2 regions of the Peribacillus sp. NJ4 genome follow, and region 1 is predicted to be linked to the other one. Evidence: a T-box and tRNA genes for the amino acid it is inferred to sense, from the RefSeq annotation. Region 1 holds a T-box; the other holds one or more tRNA genes.
The links. A T-box is a leader RNA that pairs with one kind of tRNA and senses whether it is charged. The one in region 1 lies ahead of pheS (phenylalanine--tRNA ligase subunit alpha), so its partner is inferred to be a tRNA-Phe.

Region 1 (6,944 bases):
GAATTGGGACGCTTTTTCCTGGCTTGTCAGTGAATAGGTCACCGCTTGATAAAGGCCTGCGCCTTCAAGTGTACGGCGTGCTTTCCGCCGTTTAATTTGATAGTCAGTCAATTGGCCTGGAGTAGAAGAACCGATCGGCAGTGTAGCGGGAATGTTATCATATCCATATAAACGTGCAGCCTCTTCAACTAAATCAGCTTCAATCGTAATATCACCACGGCGCGTCGGGACAGTGATGGTGAACGTTTCATTGTCAAGTTCGACGCCGAATTGAAGGCGTTTGAAGATGGACTCCACAACTGACACGGTCATGCTTGTTCCAAGAAGTGTGTTGATTTTTTCAAGTGTGATGCTAATGACCGCAGGTTCCATTGTCAATTCATCCACTTCTGCCGCTCCTTGTAAGACTGTTCCGCCAGCATATTGTGCAATCAATTGTGCTGCACGTTCTCCAGCTTCACGTACACGGGCCGGATCGACGCCTTTTTCAAAACGGGCACTTGCTTCACTGCGTAAGCCATGGTCTTTAGAAGCTTTACGAACTACTGTACCTGCAAAATATGCACTTTCAATAATGATGTTCGTTGTATCATTTTTCACTTCGGAATCCGCTCCGCCCATTACACCAGCTATTGCAACAGGCTCGCTGCCATTTGTGATCACTAAATGGTCTGGTGTCAAAGTGCGTTCAGCTTCATCCAACGTTACGATTTTTTCTGCATCTTTCGCTCTGCGGATGACGATTTCCTTTGAACCAAAGCGGTCATAATCAAAGGCATGTAGCGGTTGACCATATTCAAGCAAAATGTAGTTCGTGATATCGACCACATTATTATGAGGTCGGATACCTGCAGACATTAGCCGAGTCTGCATCCAAAGCGGTGAGGGGCCGACTTTAACATCTTTAATGATTTTTGCAATGTATATCGGGTTATCTTCTTTCGCTTCCACTTTGACACTGATATAATCAGAAGCTTTTTCAGCTGCCTCTTCTTTCTCGACAACCGGCCATTTCACTTCCCGGCCTAAAATGGCACCCACTTCGTATGCAACACCAAGCATGCTTAATGCATCAGAACGGTTTGGAGTCAGTCCAAGTTCCAGCACTTCATCACTTAATCCGAGTTCCTCCAATGCATCATTCCCCACTTCCACATCATTAGGGAAGACGAAGATGCCTGTAGCATAATCCTTGGACACGAGCTTGGATTCGAAGCCCAATTCTTGAAGCGAGCAAATCATCCCGTGCGATTCTTCTCCGCGAAGTTTCGCTTTCTTGATTTTGAAATTACCTGGAAGGACTGCGCCAACAGTAGCGACTGCGACTTTTTGGCCTTTATCGACATTCGGTGCCCCACAGATGATTTGAACGGGATTTTCGGCCCCGATATCAACTTGGCATTTATTCAACTTATCCGCATTTGGATGCTGTTCACGTTCAATGACATGCCCGATGACGACTCCTTTAAGCCCTTCACTTTTCTTTTCTACCCCTTCAACCTCAATGCCGCTTTTCGTGATTTTGTCTGCTAGCTCCGTCGCATTGATGCCTGAAAGGTCAACATAATCTTGTAACCATTTATATGACACAAACATGGTAGGTCCTCCTTTTTAAAATAAAAATTTATGCTTCGTGATGGTTGAATTGTTTTAAGAATCGAACATCATTCGTATAGAAATGACGGATATCGTCCACACCGTATTTCAACATGGCAATCCGTTCTACGCCAATTCCAAATGCGAATCCAGAGTATTTCTTGGAATCGAAGCCAGCCATTTCAAGGACGTTCGGATGAACGATCCCGCCGCCAAGCACTTCGATCCAGCCTGTTTGTTTACATACGCTGCAGCCTTTACCACCGCAAATTTTACAAGAAATATCCACTTCGACGGAAGGCTCCGTAAATGGGAAGAAACTTGGACGAAGACGGATTTCACGGTCTTGCCCGAATACTTTTTTCGCAAATACGTCAAGCGTTCCTTTCAGGTCGCTCATGCTGATGTTCTCATCGATGACCAAGCCCTCAATTTGCTGGAATTGATGGGAGTGTGTCGCATCATCGTTATCACGGCGATATACTTTACCCGGGCAGATAATTTTAACAGGACCTTGACCTTTATGTTTTTCCATCGTTCTGGCTTGAACCGGTGAAGTGTGCGTACGCATCAGGATTTCATCCGTGATGTAGAAGGAGTCCTGCATATCACGTGCCGGATGGCTTTTTGGCAAGTTAAGTGCCTCGAAGTTGTAGTAGTCGCTTTCAACTTCGGGACCTTCTGCAACCGTATAACCCATTCCGATGAATAAGTCTTCGATTTCCTCCACGACACGTGTTAATGGGTGAAGATTCCCCTTGTTAACCGGACGTCCTGGAAGTGTGACGTCAACCGTTTCAGTTGCTAGCTTAGCATTGACCGCCGCAGTTTCAAGTGCTTTTTGTTTCTCCTCGATCTTTGTTGCGATCGCTTCCCGAACATCATTGGCTAGTGCCCCGATTTTCGGACGTTCTTCGGCAGATAATTTACCCATGCCGCGCAATACCTCAGTGATTGGTCCTTTTTTCCCTAAATAAGCGACACGTACTTCATTCAGTTCCTTTAATTCGGAAGCGGCGGCAACTTTTTGCAACGCTTCTTCCTGCAGTTCTAGTAAACGTTCCTGCATCATGTCTTCCTCCTTTATTTTCCTTTTGTAAAAATGAACACAAAAAAACCCCAATCCCTAAAGGGACGAGGTTTATGTATCGCGGTACCACCCTTATTAGTGCATGAACAAATAAACTTCTGCACTCACTTCATTAAAAATAACGGCTCTTCACCGGAACATTTTTCGGACATTCTGTCTTCCCAATGCCAACTCGAAAGGTGAATTCCCTTAAGCAGTGCCATAAAAATGCTTTCAGTCAAGGCATTTTTTCCCTGGATATGGATAACTTAAGTTACTATTCTTTGTCATCGTTGTTTCAATATAAAATTCTGTTTTATTATATTATAATTCCACGGCCGTTTCAAATCGATTTTCGTAAATGGTACATTAAAATCCCGGCAGCGATCCCCACATTCAGAGATTCGCTTTTTCCGTAGATGGGAATATAAAGGTTTTTAGTCGTTTTCTCCAGTAATTCCTTCGATACTCCTTGGCCTTCATTGCCGACCAGCAGGGCAAATCGGGAAGACTTTTCCACTTCTTCAAATGGGGATGCTCCTTCTAATGCCGTGCCATAGACCGGTGTGCCGATTTGCTTCAGCTCATCGATGATTTCGGAAAGGTTCCCTTTAATGACAGGCATATGGAATAGGCTCCCTTGTGTCGAACGTACCACTTTGGGATTATACAAGTCGGCACACCCTTCGCCAAGAATGACCGCATCGATTCCAGCTGCATCCGCTGTCCTGATCATCGTTCCAATATTCCCCGGATCCTGGACGGCATCGATCAACAATAGTTTATCCGGATTAATGGACGTCATGCTCGTTGATTTCTGTTCACAAACAGCTGCAATTCCCTGTGGGGCTTCGGTATCGCATATCGCTTTCATAATATCATTTTTCACATAGATGACTTCTGTACCTTCCAGCTTAAAATGGGCTGGCATTTCAGTTTCTTCATTGACGATCACTTCCATGACGATATCTTCTTTTAAGGCTTCTTCAACTAGGTGAAAACCCTCGACTAAATATTTGCCTGTTTTATCTCGTTCTTTTTTCGTCAATAGCTTTTTCCATTGCTTCACTTGCGGGTTTTTTACCGATTCGATATATTTCAAGGGTAAACGCTCCTTTAACTTAACACTGATTTTCCTATTATAACGCAATTCACATACATATTGCATACGAGTTTGTGAAATGCTATTAATGTCAGTCATTATGTGTTAGAGGAGGAATAATTGTGAATTTAAACCTACGTAATGCGATTATCCAAAATGTATCTGGAAATTCGCAAGAGCAGCTAGAAGACACGATTGTCGATGCCATACAGAATGGCGAGGAAAAAATGCTTCCTGGATTGGGAGTATTATTCGAGGTCATCTGGCAAAATTCATCTGAACAGGAAAAACAAGAAATGATCACTGCCCTCGAAGCAGGATTAAAAAAATAACAGCCCTCAAAGGCTGTTATTTTTTTAGTTAGCTTACTTCTTCATTGGTACCACTTTACCGGCGCCAGCCTTCAATTCTTCGATAGAGACTTCTTCATCGATAAGAAGAATGAATTTCTTAGCACCCACTTCTTTAAGCATCGCTTTTGTCTCAGCAAAAGAGTAGCCGTATTTCGTGAAAAAGCTGCGTAAATCTCCAGATCCTTCATCAGTGAAGTAGTGGAAGATTTTTAAAAAAAGAGTATCCTCCTTATCCTGATTGGCGATGATCAGGATATCCGTATGTTCATTTCCAAGCTGCACATCATTTTTTATATCAGCTGCTACTGTCATTTGGGAGCCAGTCACGCCTTTTGCTTGTAAATCTTGAATTGCAGCAAGTAGTTCCGGATTAGAGTCAAAAACACCATATATGTTTTTTTCCATGTTTTTCCCCCTCCTTGTTACTTTACTTATAATAAAATTCCTTTGTAATTATACCTTGCGGCTTTATCAATAAACAAGCAAATAGTCTATTGAGAATTCCTGACTAATAAACGAGGGAACCCTTTGCCTAAAAGGTTTCAGATTAAAATTATCTACAGTTTTTTAAGGGTTTGTACAATTCGAACGTTGCCTCCAGGCACTGACTTTCCGCGGGCGGTCCGGGAGCCTACTCGGCGCCTGCGGGGTCTCGCATACCCGTTCCACTTTTTAGAATCCCTTTTGTCTACAAACTGAAATAACAGCCTTGTGCAGGCTGCTATTTTGCGTATTATAGATTATCGGTATTAATTCGATTTTTAATGTATTCATCCTTCAAAATGTCCTCTTTCTCTTGCTGCCCATTATTAGCATTCGGGCTTAAGGTCCGATCCAGTGCTCCTTGAGGATCCAGAGACTTATGATCCCCTGGCTTTTGTTCCTTATACTTTTCGGTGGAGTTCCCCCTGATTTCCCTTTCTTGGGCTCGCTTCGTATCCAGCTCTTCCTTATCAAAGATGTTGGCAGAATTTCCGTGAAGTTCTTCGCTTCTTCCTGGCTGTGCTTCCACTTCCCTTGTTTGAAATGCATTCGCAGTTGTTTCAGGAAAAAGGTTCGGGTCCGGATTGTTCACCACCCCTGTTTTAAGCGGATTCTCTGCAGGTAGTTCGTCTGCACCCTGCATGCCGTTGGAAGTTACGCCTTCTCGTTGTGTTAAAGTTTCCGATTCATCTAAAAGAATCAGGAATTTTCCAGCTTCCACTTCGTTTATATAAGCGGTGGCTTCACTATCGGCAAGCCCTAAGTCACCTAGTCGGTTCCTTATATCTCCAGAACCCTCGTTCAGGAAAAAGTGTTTCATCTTATCAATGAAGGAATCGTCGTTCGAGTTAGTAACGACGTCTACATCCGGATCCCGCTTTTCATTGACGAAACCCAAATCTTCTTTCTTATCAGCCATTACGGTTATTTCTCCCTCATGGACTCCTTTTTCCTTGAAGGATTGTATAGCCTGGATTACTTCTTCTTCCGAATTAAAAACACCATATAATGTTTTTCCCATGCATCTTCCTCCTATTATTCCGATATTTCTTCTTATCTGTATTTATACCCCGATGGGTGCTAATTAAACAAAAAATGGCATTCAAAGGTTCTCCTCCCCTAAGTTCGAACCTCTATCAGGCTTTAAAATAGAAAGAAGCCTGCAGTTTTAAAAACTGCAGGCCATTTCCATCACTTCTTAGAAGCGGTCGCTTCTTCGTTCAGTTGCCTTTTTCTCATTTACGATCGATTCATCTGTACTATCAAGCTTGATATCTTCCTTTTTAAGGGTATCCTGAACTTGTTCCGTTTCTTGTACAGCATGTTTCCTGATGACAATTTCATCTGTGACAACAGGTTTTTTCGAAACTTCCAATTTTTCTTCAACTACTGGGATACGTAGTGTTTCCCCATCTTCAATGCTTCCAGTTTCCAGATTCTCTTCACGTCCTGAAACCGATCTATGATCGACCGTCACTTCTTCGTGTTCAACAGGAACATTTATCGTTTTATGTTGTTCATTGACTTCTTTATTAATGACCACTTCACCTGTCTGAACTCTTTCTTTGTCAATGTTCAGTTGTTCTTCCCGAAGTTTAAGCGTCCTTTCATCTTCAGGCAATTCACGGCCTTGCCCGTTCACTCCATAAACATCTTCTTTATTCAGTGCATCGGTTTTTTCAGTCCCGTTATAAAGCGGGTTGGCGGAGTTCGTATCCAGCCTTGTACCGGCAGTGTCCATTGTTCCTGTCGTGAATTTATCTCTTGCCGTCCCCAGGTGCCCTTCACCTTCTTCGACCAGAACCAGGACTTTTCCGTTTTCTACATCAAAGACATATTCAGCCGCTTCACTATTCGAAAGACCAGCATTCGCCAATCTTGTTGAAAGGTCTGCCGTATCTTCCGGCATGAGGAAGCGTGCCACCTTGTCCATGAATGATTCGTCGTTAGGAACATTCGTCATTGTATGAACATCCGTTTCGCGTTGCTGGTTCGTGAAATCCAATGTTTCTTCCTTGTCTGCGACGACCGTAATATCGTCCCCTTCAAAGCCCTTGGCCTTAAGTGCATTGATTGCTTGGATCACTTCTGCATTTGATTCATATACTCCATATACTGTTTTATTCATTTTACATTCCTCCTTAGGTTTTGTTGACTGGTTTAGTGATGCTATATATAAACTCTACCCGCCATACACCTAAGTAAACGAGAAATCAATATTTCATTTATGTTATATCATTACAATTTGTTCTCAGCACAGAACAATTTTTCAAATGAAATCCAGGTATTATAAGGGTTCCCCCATTTTTAAAAATGTAATGTTTATCCGAATAATCCCATT
Region 2 (6,944 bases), 920 kb from region 1:
CCGCTAATGCGACGATGGCTTCCTTCATCTCTGGATGCGGTAATTCGCCACATACAATCAACCCTTGCCTAGCTTGTGACAAAGTAGTTGCAACAGCTTCTATTTGTGATGCGGACAATGACCGTTCTCCACTGTCAATCAACACTGCAGGCGTCATTTTATTTTGCCGATACTCCTTTGCTTGCTCCAGATCCGGAATCAATGGTTCACGAAGCGGGAAATTCAAATGTACAGGCCCTGCAGGTTCACTTGCCGCTGTAGCCACTGCCCTTGCACCGACCGTTCTTGCATACCGCATCATCTCATCCGTGCTTTCAGGAAGTGCCATTTCGACAAACCATTTTACTTGTCTACCATAAAGATGAATCTGGTCGATTGCCTGTGGGGCGCCGACATCACGCAATTCATGCGGACGATCAGCGGTAAGTACAATAAGCGGCACCCTTGAATAAAAAGCCTCAATGACGGCTGGATAAAAGTTTGCAGCGGCTGTACCGGACGTACAAAGAAGTCCGACAGGTTCCTTTAAGGCCTTAGCCAAACCAAGGGCAAAAAAAGCAGCCGAACGCTCATCCACATTAATATGAACTTCGATATCAGGGTGTTCCACTAGCAACAAAGCTAGGGGTGTGGATCGTGAACCCGGGCTCACCACCACATGCTTCATCTCATTTTGTGCCAGCTCATCGACAAATGAAGCAGCATATGCTGTCAATGCATCTCGGTCATTCATTAAGATTTCCTCCTAAAGCACTTAACATCGGATTGAATTTAATCCCCGTTTCCCGGAATTCACTTTCGGGAGTCGAATCCTCAACTACGCCGCATCCAGCAAAAAGCGATGCCTCATTGTTCTGTATAAGCGCAGATCGTATCCCTACAGCGAATTCCCCATTTCCATACGTATCCACCCAGCCTAGAGGACCCGCATAAAAGCCGCGTTCAAGACCTTCCATTTCCCGGATTCGGACAACGGCCTTTTCTTTTGGAAGTCCGCCCATAGCCGGTGTAGGATGTAGTTTCTCGACGAATTCAAAAATCGTGACACCTTCCTTGGATATTCCGCGGACCGGTGTATATAAATGCTGGATATGACGGTTTTTCATAAGTTTCGGTTCGGCCGGAACAATTACCTTTTCGCATACAGAATCAAAGGCATTCGATATCATCGACACGACATATTGGTGCTCTTGTAAATTCTTTTGGTCATGAAGCAATTCATCACCAAGACAAACATCTTCTTCCTCATCTTTCCCTCGCCCCATCGATCCAGCAAGACAGGTAGAAAATACTTCATTTCCCTGTTTCTTAATTAAACGTTCAGGAGTGGCACCGACAAAACAGTCACCACCAGCTTCCAAACTGAAAATATAGCTTAATGGCTGCTCAGCAATCAATTGTTCAAGCACTTTCCCTGAATCGATGGAACGCTCAAAAACCAGTCGAAGCTCCCTCGCCAAAACGATTTTGTCGAGATCTGTCGTCTTGATTTCCTGAACAGCCTCAGCGACCGTCCGTTTCCATTCGTCAGGTTTGACTTCCCTCTGCTTAACCAGGGAATTGTGACCCAATCCAGTGTCATCCAAGCTTTCGAAAAGGAAAGCTTCCCGTTCATTTATCATATCTATGAAGAGTTTTTCTGAATCATCAGGCGAACAAAGTAAGTTTGTCGTTAAGTAAGCTTGTTTCCCCACTATTGATAGCATGAAGGCAGGTATATAAAACAGGTTGTCCCCGAATTGATTCCAAAGGAGCGTACTGTTAGTTTCATAATCAAAAGAAAAGCCCCCAAACAGTAAAGGACCGGTCGCTTCTACATCAGTCAATCCTGTTTTGACAGCAGTATTCTGCAGTTTGATCCAGCTCTTTTCGACTTCTCTATAACGTTCGGCATTCGATGCCGCTTTGAGTTTCTTAACATTGCCTAAGCCGGTGATGGTTATTTCCTTTGCAGGGTCCTCCCAGAAAAAGCGTTCACCCGCGTACCGTTCTCTTCCAGCTTGATAAAATGAAAGGGGGTTCGTGCAATTAACTTTCTTAATATGACTGAATAGAACTTGATCATTCAAGTCCTTCGCCTTTTGTATAGCTGAAGCCAGTCCCTGAAACTGCCCAGTTTCTTCTGAGATAGCCAAAAAAATCCCCCCAAATGTACATTTTAAAAGCTTTTTAACCTATTTAAAGATACACCTCCATTCAACCTCATGTCAATAAAACGCCCCTATACCGAGCGATTCATGCCTGCTTTTTTCCTTATTATATGAATCTTAGCGAATGAAGAGAAATATCCTTTATTTTGGAAGAGAATCGTCCACGAAATCAATTGACACCCTTACCTAATTTTCCTATCCTTATTAGGATAACCTTTTGTGCAACATTTCAATATTTGTTATAATTTCGAGAGAACCAATAATGAGTTTGAGGAGAGAAATAATGCAAACAGAATACGACGGACTTCCCCTTAAACGGACCTGGAAGATTTGGTGGGAGTTAATTCGTCCACATACACTAACCGCAGCTTTTGTCCCGGTCTTACTTGGAACTATGATTGCACTTTTGGATGATGGAGTGAATTGGTTACTATTCGCTGCCATGATGATTGCAAGTATCCTGATTCAAGCTGCAACCAATTTATTCAATGAATACTATGATTTCAAGCGAGGCTTGGATACGGAGGAATCCGTAGGCATCGGTGGCGGAATCGTCCGTCATGGGATGACCCCCAAACTCATCATGACCTTGGCCCTTGGCATGTATGCCATCGCACTCATAATCGGAATCTATATCTGTGCCGCATCATCTTGGTGGCTTGCTGCAGTAGGACTGGTTTGCATGCTTGTCGGCTATCTTTATACAGGCGGTCCCCTACCCATTTCATATACACCATTCGGGGAACTTTTTTCTGGATTGTTCATGGGCTTTTTGATAATCCTGATCGCCTTTTTCATTCAAACCGGTCATGTTTCCTCAACAGCCATCTTAATTGCCATTCCAAGTGGAATATTGGTCGGGTTGATCAACTTATCCAATAACCTCCGTGACCATGATGGGGATAAGGCACATGGCCGCAAAACCATGCCTGTAGTGATGGGCAGGAAAAACGCCCTGAAATTCATGGCAATCATGTTTGCCTTCTCTTATCTATGGCTGGTTGGGTTAGTCCTTACCGGAAACGTAACAGCGTGGATTCTCCTTGCCTTCCTAAGCATCCCTAAAGCCATGGCCGCAATCAAAGGCTTCGTAGGTAAAACGCAGCCGATCACCATGGTGCCAGCAATGAAAGCCACGGCCCAGACGAACACCTTCTTTGGCTTACTCATGGCCATTGGATTATTCATCAGCTATCTAATATGATCTCCAAGGACTGAGCTCATCCGCTCAGTCCTTTTTTCTATCTTCCGTTCCATTTTGTTTTCCTATACTACGATTCGGGTAATAGATAATACAACCATCTTACCAATATAAAATGAGATATGGACTTTAGAAGGAGTGAAACGGATATGGCAACCAAACAGCAAATGCAAAAATTCAAAAAAGAACTGCTTCAAGAAAAAGATGAGCTTGGAAACAGGATTCAAAATGATGAACAATCCGTTCTGGATAAAAGCCAGACTGAATCCGTAGGGGAATTATCATCCTATGATAATCATCCTGCTGACCTAGGAACAGAATTATTCGAGATGGAACGGAACCAAGCATTGGATGAGCATGCACAATCTGAAATGGAGAAAATCGAAGAAGCATTGAATGCCATAGATGAGGGTACGTATGGCCATTGTGAAACCTGTGATATAGAAATCCCCATCGATAGGCTTGAAGCGATCCCAAGCACTCTTTACTGTGTCGAGCATGCCCCAGAACGGCCTACTATACAAGACCGACCAGTGGAAGAGGATATATTGATTCCATCTAAGGGTGATCATTTTGAAAATCGTCATGGAAATGAAATAGTGGATAAAGAGGATAGCTTTGGTGAAGTCGCCAAATTCGGTACATCCGAAACGCCATCTGATTACACCGGCGATCATGACAATTATAATGATCTTTATAAAACCGAAGATGAAACGGATGGATTTCCAGAAGACTATGAAGGATTTGCAGCAAATGATATCGAAGGAAAAAAATAGGGTGGATATACCGAACAAAAAGCAAAAGGAATATGAAGATACATTAGATGAAGAAAATATCGATTCCCAGCTTGGAAACATTCCTTATAAACAAAAAGATACTTATATCAATGAAAAGAAATGAAAAAAAGAAGCATACATGAATGTATGCTTCCTTTTTTGTTATGACCCGTACGGGATTCGAACCCGTGTTACCGCCGTGAAAGGGCGGTGTCTTAACCGCTTGACCAACGGGCCAAATGGCGGAGAAGGAGGGATTTGAACCCTCGCGCCGCTCGCGCGACCTACACCCTTAGCAGGGGCGCCTCTTCAGCCTCTTGAGTACTTCCCCATGGCTCCGCAGGTAGGACTCGAACCTACGACCGTTCGGTTAACAGCCGAATGCTCTACCACTGAGCTACTGCGGAACAATATGAATATGGTGGGCCTAAATGGACTCGAACCATCGACCTCACGCTTATCAGGCGTGCGCTCTAACCAGCTGAGCTATAGGCCCATATTTGGAGCGGGTGAAGGGAATCGAACCCTCATCATCAGCTTGGAAGGCTGAGGTTTTACCACTAAACTACACCCGCGAAATGGGGCGACTGATGGGAATCGAACCCACGAATGCCTGAACCACAATCAGGTGCGTTAACCACTTCGCCACAACCGCCGTAATATGAAAGATATGGTGGCTCAGGACGGAATCGAACCGCCGACACAAGGATTTTCAGTCCTTTGCTCTACCGACTGAGCTACTGAGCCACATTTGTATTAAATTTAAAAAATGGCGGTCCCGACGGGAATCGAACCCGCGATCTCCTGCGTGACAGGCAGGCATGTTAACCGCTACACCACGGGACCTAATAATTGCGGGGACAGGATTTGAACCTGCGACCTTCGGGTTATGAGCCCGACGAGCTACCGGACTGCTCCACCCCGCGACGGTAATAATGAAACGATTTGCATCAAGTTTTCGTGAATATTGTTTTTTCGCTTCCTCTATGTAAGGTTGTTTCAAAACAACTTGCTGCTTTTTAAAAAAATGGAGGAGGTAGAGGGATTCGAACCCCCGCGGGATTTGACTCCCCTGTCGGTTTTCAAGACCGATCCCTTCAGCCGAACTTGGGTATACCTCCACGGCTTTAAAAAATGCATATGGTGGACCTTGTAGGACTCGAACCTACGACCGGACGGTTATGAGCCGTCTGCTCTAACCAGCTGAGCTAAAGGTCCTTATATTTATTGGTAGCGGCGGAGGGGATCGAACCCCCGACCTCACGGGTATGAACCGTACGCTCTAGCCAGCTGAGCTACACCGCCAATATAATATAAGTATCTGATTGAAAAATGGTGGAGCCTAGCGGGATCGAACCGCTGACCTCCTGCGTGCAAGGCAGGCGCTCTCCCAGCTGAGCTAAGGCCCCATTCATTAAAAATCACGTGGTCGGGAAGACAGGATTCGAACCTGCGACCCCTTGGTCCCAAACCAAGTGCTCTACCAAGCTGAGCTACTTCCCGCAATAAAAACATGGTGCGCCCGGCGGGAGTCGAACCTACAACCTTCTGATTCGTAGTCAGATGCTCTATCCAATTGAGCTACGGGCGCATATTAAGATGGTGCCGAGGACCGGAATCGAACCGGTACGGTAGTCACCTACCGCAGGATTTTAAGTCCTGTGCGTCTGCCAGTTCCGCCACCCCGGCACATACGAAAAGTGGAGCGGAAGACGGGATTCGAACCCGCGACCCCAACCTTGGCAAGGTTGTATTCTACCACTGAACTACTTCCGCATGAAAGATGCGGGTGAAGGGACTTGAACCCCCACGCCTTGCGGCGCCAGATCCTAAGTCTGGTGCGTCTGCCAATTCCGCCACACCCGCATATAAAATGGTGAGCCATGAAGGATTCGAACCTTCGACCCTCTGATTAAAAGTCAGATGCTCTACCAACTGAGCTAATGGCTCGTGCTTGTACTATTTCAAAATATGGTGCCGGCAAGAGGACTTGAACCCCCAACCTACTGATTACAAGTCAGTTGCTCTACCAGTTGAGCTACACCGGCAGGTGTAAAATGGTGGAGGATGACGGGATCGAACCGCCGACCCTCTGCTTGTAAGGCAGATGCTCTCCCAGCTGAGCTAATCCTCCATATAAAACCTGCTTGGCGACGTCCTACTCTCACAGGGGGAAACCCCCAACTACCATCGGCGCTGAAGAGCTTAACTGCCGTGTTCGGAATGGGAACGGGTGTGACCTCTTCGCTATCGTCACCAAACATTGTTAACATTTTTTTAAGACATATATTATTATAACGTCTTTTCGAAAAAATGCAAGAAGAAATTTTCATTCCTTCAAAACTAGATAATAAGAAGGTATTTCATTTTTTTAAAGCGTTGGTTAAGTCCTCGATCTATTAGTATCAGTCAGCTCCACATGTCGCCACGCTTCCACCTCTGACCTATCAACCTGATCATCTTTCAGGGATCTTACTAGCTTGCGCCATGGGAAATCTCATCTTGAGGGGGGCTTCATGCTTAGATGCTTTCAGCACTTATCCCGTCCGCACGTAGCTACCCAGCTATGCCTTTGGCAAGACAACTGGTACACCAGCGGTGCGTCCATCCCGGTCCTCTCGTACTAAGGACAGCTCCTCTCAAATTTCCTGCGCCCGCGACGGATAGGGACCGAACTGTCTCACGACGTTCTGAACCCAGCTCGCGTACCGCTTTAATGGGCGAACAGCCCAACCCTTGGGACCGACTACAGCCCCAGGATGCGATGAGCCGACATCGAGGTGCCAAACCTCCCCGTCGATGTGGACTCTTGGGGGA

Region 2: it has a tRNA-Phe gene. The T-box ahead of pheS (phenylalanine--tRNA ligase subunit alpha) is inferred to sense a tRNA for this amino acid. The anticodon was not compared.

What each region holds. Positions count from the first base shown of each region.
Region 1 covers NZ_JAUCFQ010000001.1:1,622,707-1,629,650, reverse strand. The annotation lists gene pheT (phenylalanine--tRNA ligase subunit beta) at 1-1,596, opposite strand, end outside; gene pheS (phenylalanine--tRNA ligase subunit alpha) at 1,625-2,665, opposite strand; T-box leader at 2,724-2,965, opposite strand; gene QUF94_RS08170 (TrmH family RNA methyltransferase) at 3,009-3,767, opposite strand; gene sspI (small acid-soluble spore protein SspI) at 3,890-4,099, shown strand; gene QUF94_RS08160 (general stress protein) at 4,133-4,525, opposite strand; gene QUF94_RS08155 (YflT domain-containing protein) at 4,854-5,624, opposite strand; gene QUF94_RS08150 (YsnF/AvaK domain-containing protein) at 5,802-6,731, opposite strand.
Region 2 covers NZ_JAUCFQ010000001.1:705,623-712,566, reverse strand. The annotation lists gene menD (2-succinyl-5-enolpyruvyl-6-hydroxy-3-cyclohexene-1-carboxylic-acid synthase) at 1-733, opposite strand, end outside; gene QUF94_RS03640 (isochorismate synthase) at 726-2,135, opposite strand; gene QUF94_RS03635 (1,4-dihydroxy-2-naphthoate polyprenyltransferase) at 2,434-3,354, shown strand; gene QUF94_RS03630 (TraR/DksA C4-type zinc finger protein) at 3,501-4,127, shown strand; gene QUF94_RS03625 (hypothetical protein) at 4,129-4,251, shown strand; tRNA gene QUF94_RS03620 (tRNA-Glu) at 4,293-4,364, opposite strand; tRNA gene QUF94_RS03615 (tRNA-Ser) at 4,368-4,458, opposite strand; tRNA gene QUF94_RS03610 (tRNA-Asn) at 4,460-4,534, opposite strand; tRNA gene QUF94_RS03605 (tRNA-Ile) at 4,547-4,623, opposite strand; tRNA gene QUF94_RS03600 (tRNA-Gly) at 4,629-4,702, opposite strand; tRNA gene QUF94_RS03595 (tRNA-His) at 4,707-4,782, opposite strand; tRNA gene QUF94_RS03590 (tRNA-Phe) at 4,799-4,874, opposite strand; tRNA gene QUF94_RS03585 (tRNA-Asp) at 4,898-4,973, opposite strand; tRNA gene QUF94_RS03580 (tRNA-Met) at 4,980-5,053, opposite strand; tRNA gene QUF94_RS03575 (tRNA-Ser) at 5,156-5,248, opposite strand; tRNA gene QUF94_RS03570 (tRNA-Ile) at 5,269-5,345, opposite strand; tRNA gene QUF94_RS03565 (tRNA-Met) at 5,356-5,432, opposite strand; tRNA gene QUF94_RS03560 (tRNA-Ala) at 5,461-5,536, opposite strand; tRNA gene QUF94_RS03555 (tRNA-Pro) at 5,554-5,630, opposite strand; tRNA gene QUF94_RS03550 (tRNA-Arg) at 5,642-5,718, opposite strand; tRNA gene QUF94_RS03545 (tRNA-Leu) at 5,728-5,816, opposite strand; tRNA gene QUF94_RS03540 (tRNA-Gly) at 5,829-5,903, opposite strand; tRNA gene QUF94_RS03535 (tRNA-Leu) at 5,912-5,993, opposite strand; tRNA gene QUF94_RS03530 (tRNA-Lys) at 6,002-6,077, opposite strand; tRNA gene QUF94_RS03525 (tRNA-Thr) at 6,100-6,175, opposite strand; tRNA gene QUF94_RS03520 (tRNA-Val) at 6,186-6,261, opposite strand; rRNA gene rrf (5S ribosomal RNA) at 6,273-6,388, opposite strand; rRNA gene QUF94_RS03510 (23S ribosomal RNA) at 6,507-6,944, opposite strand, start outside.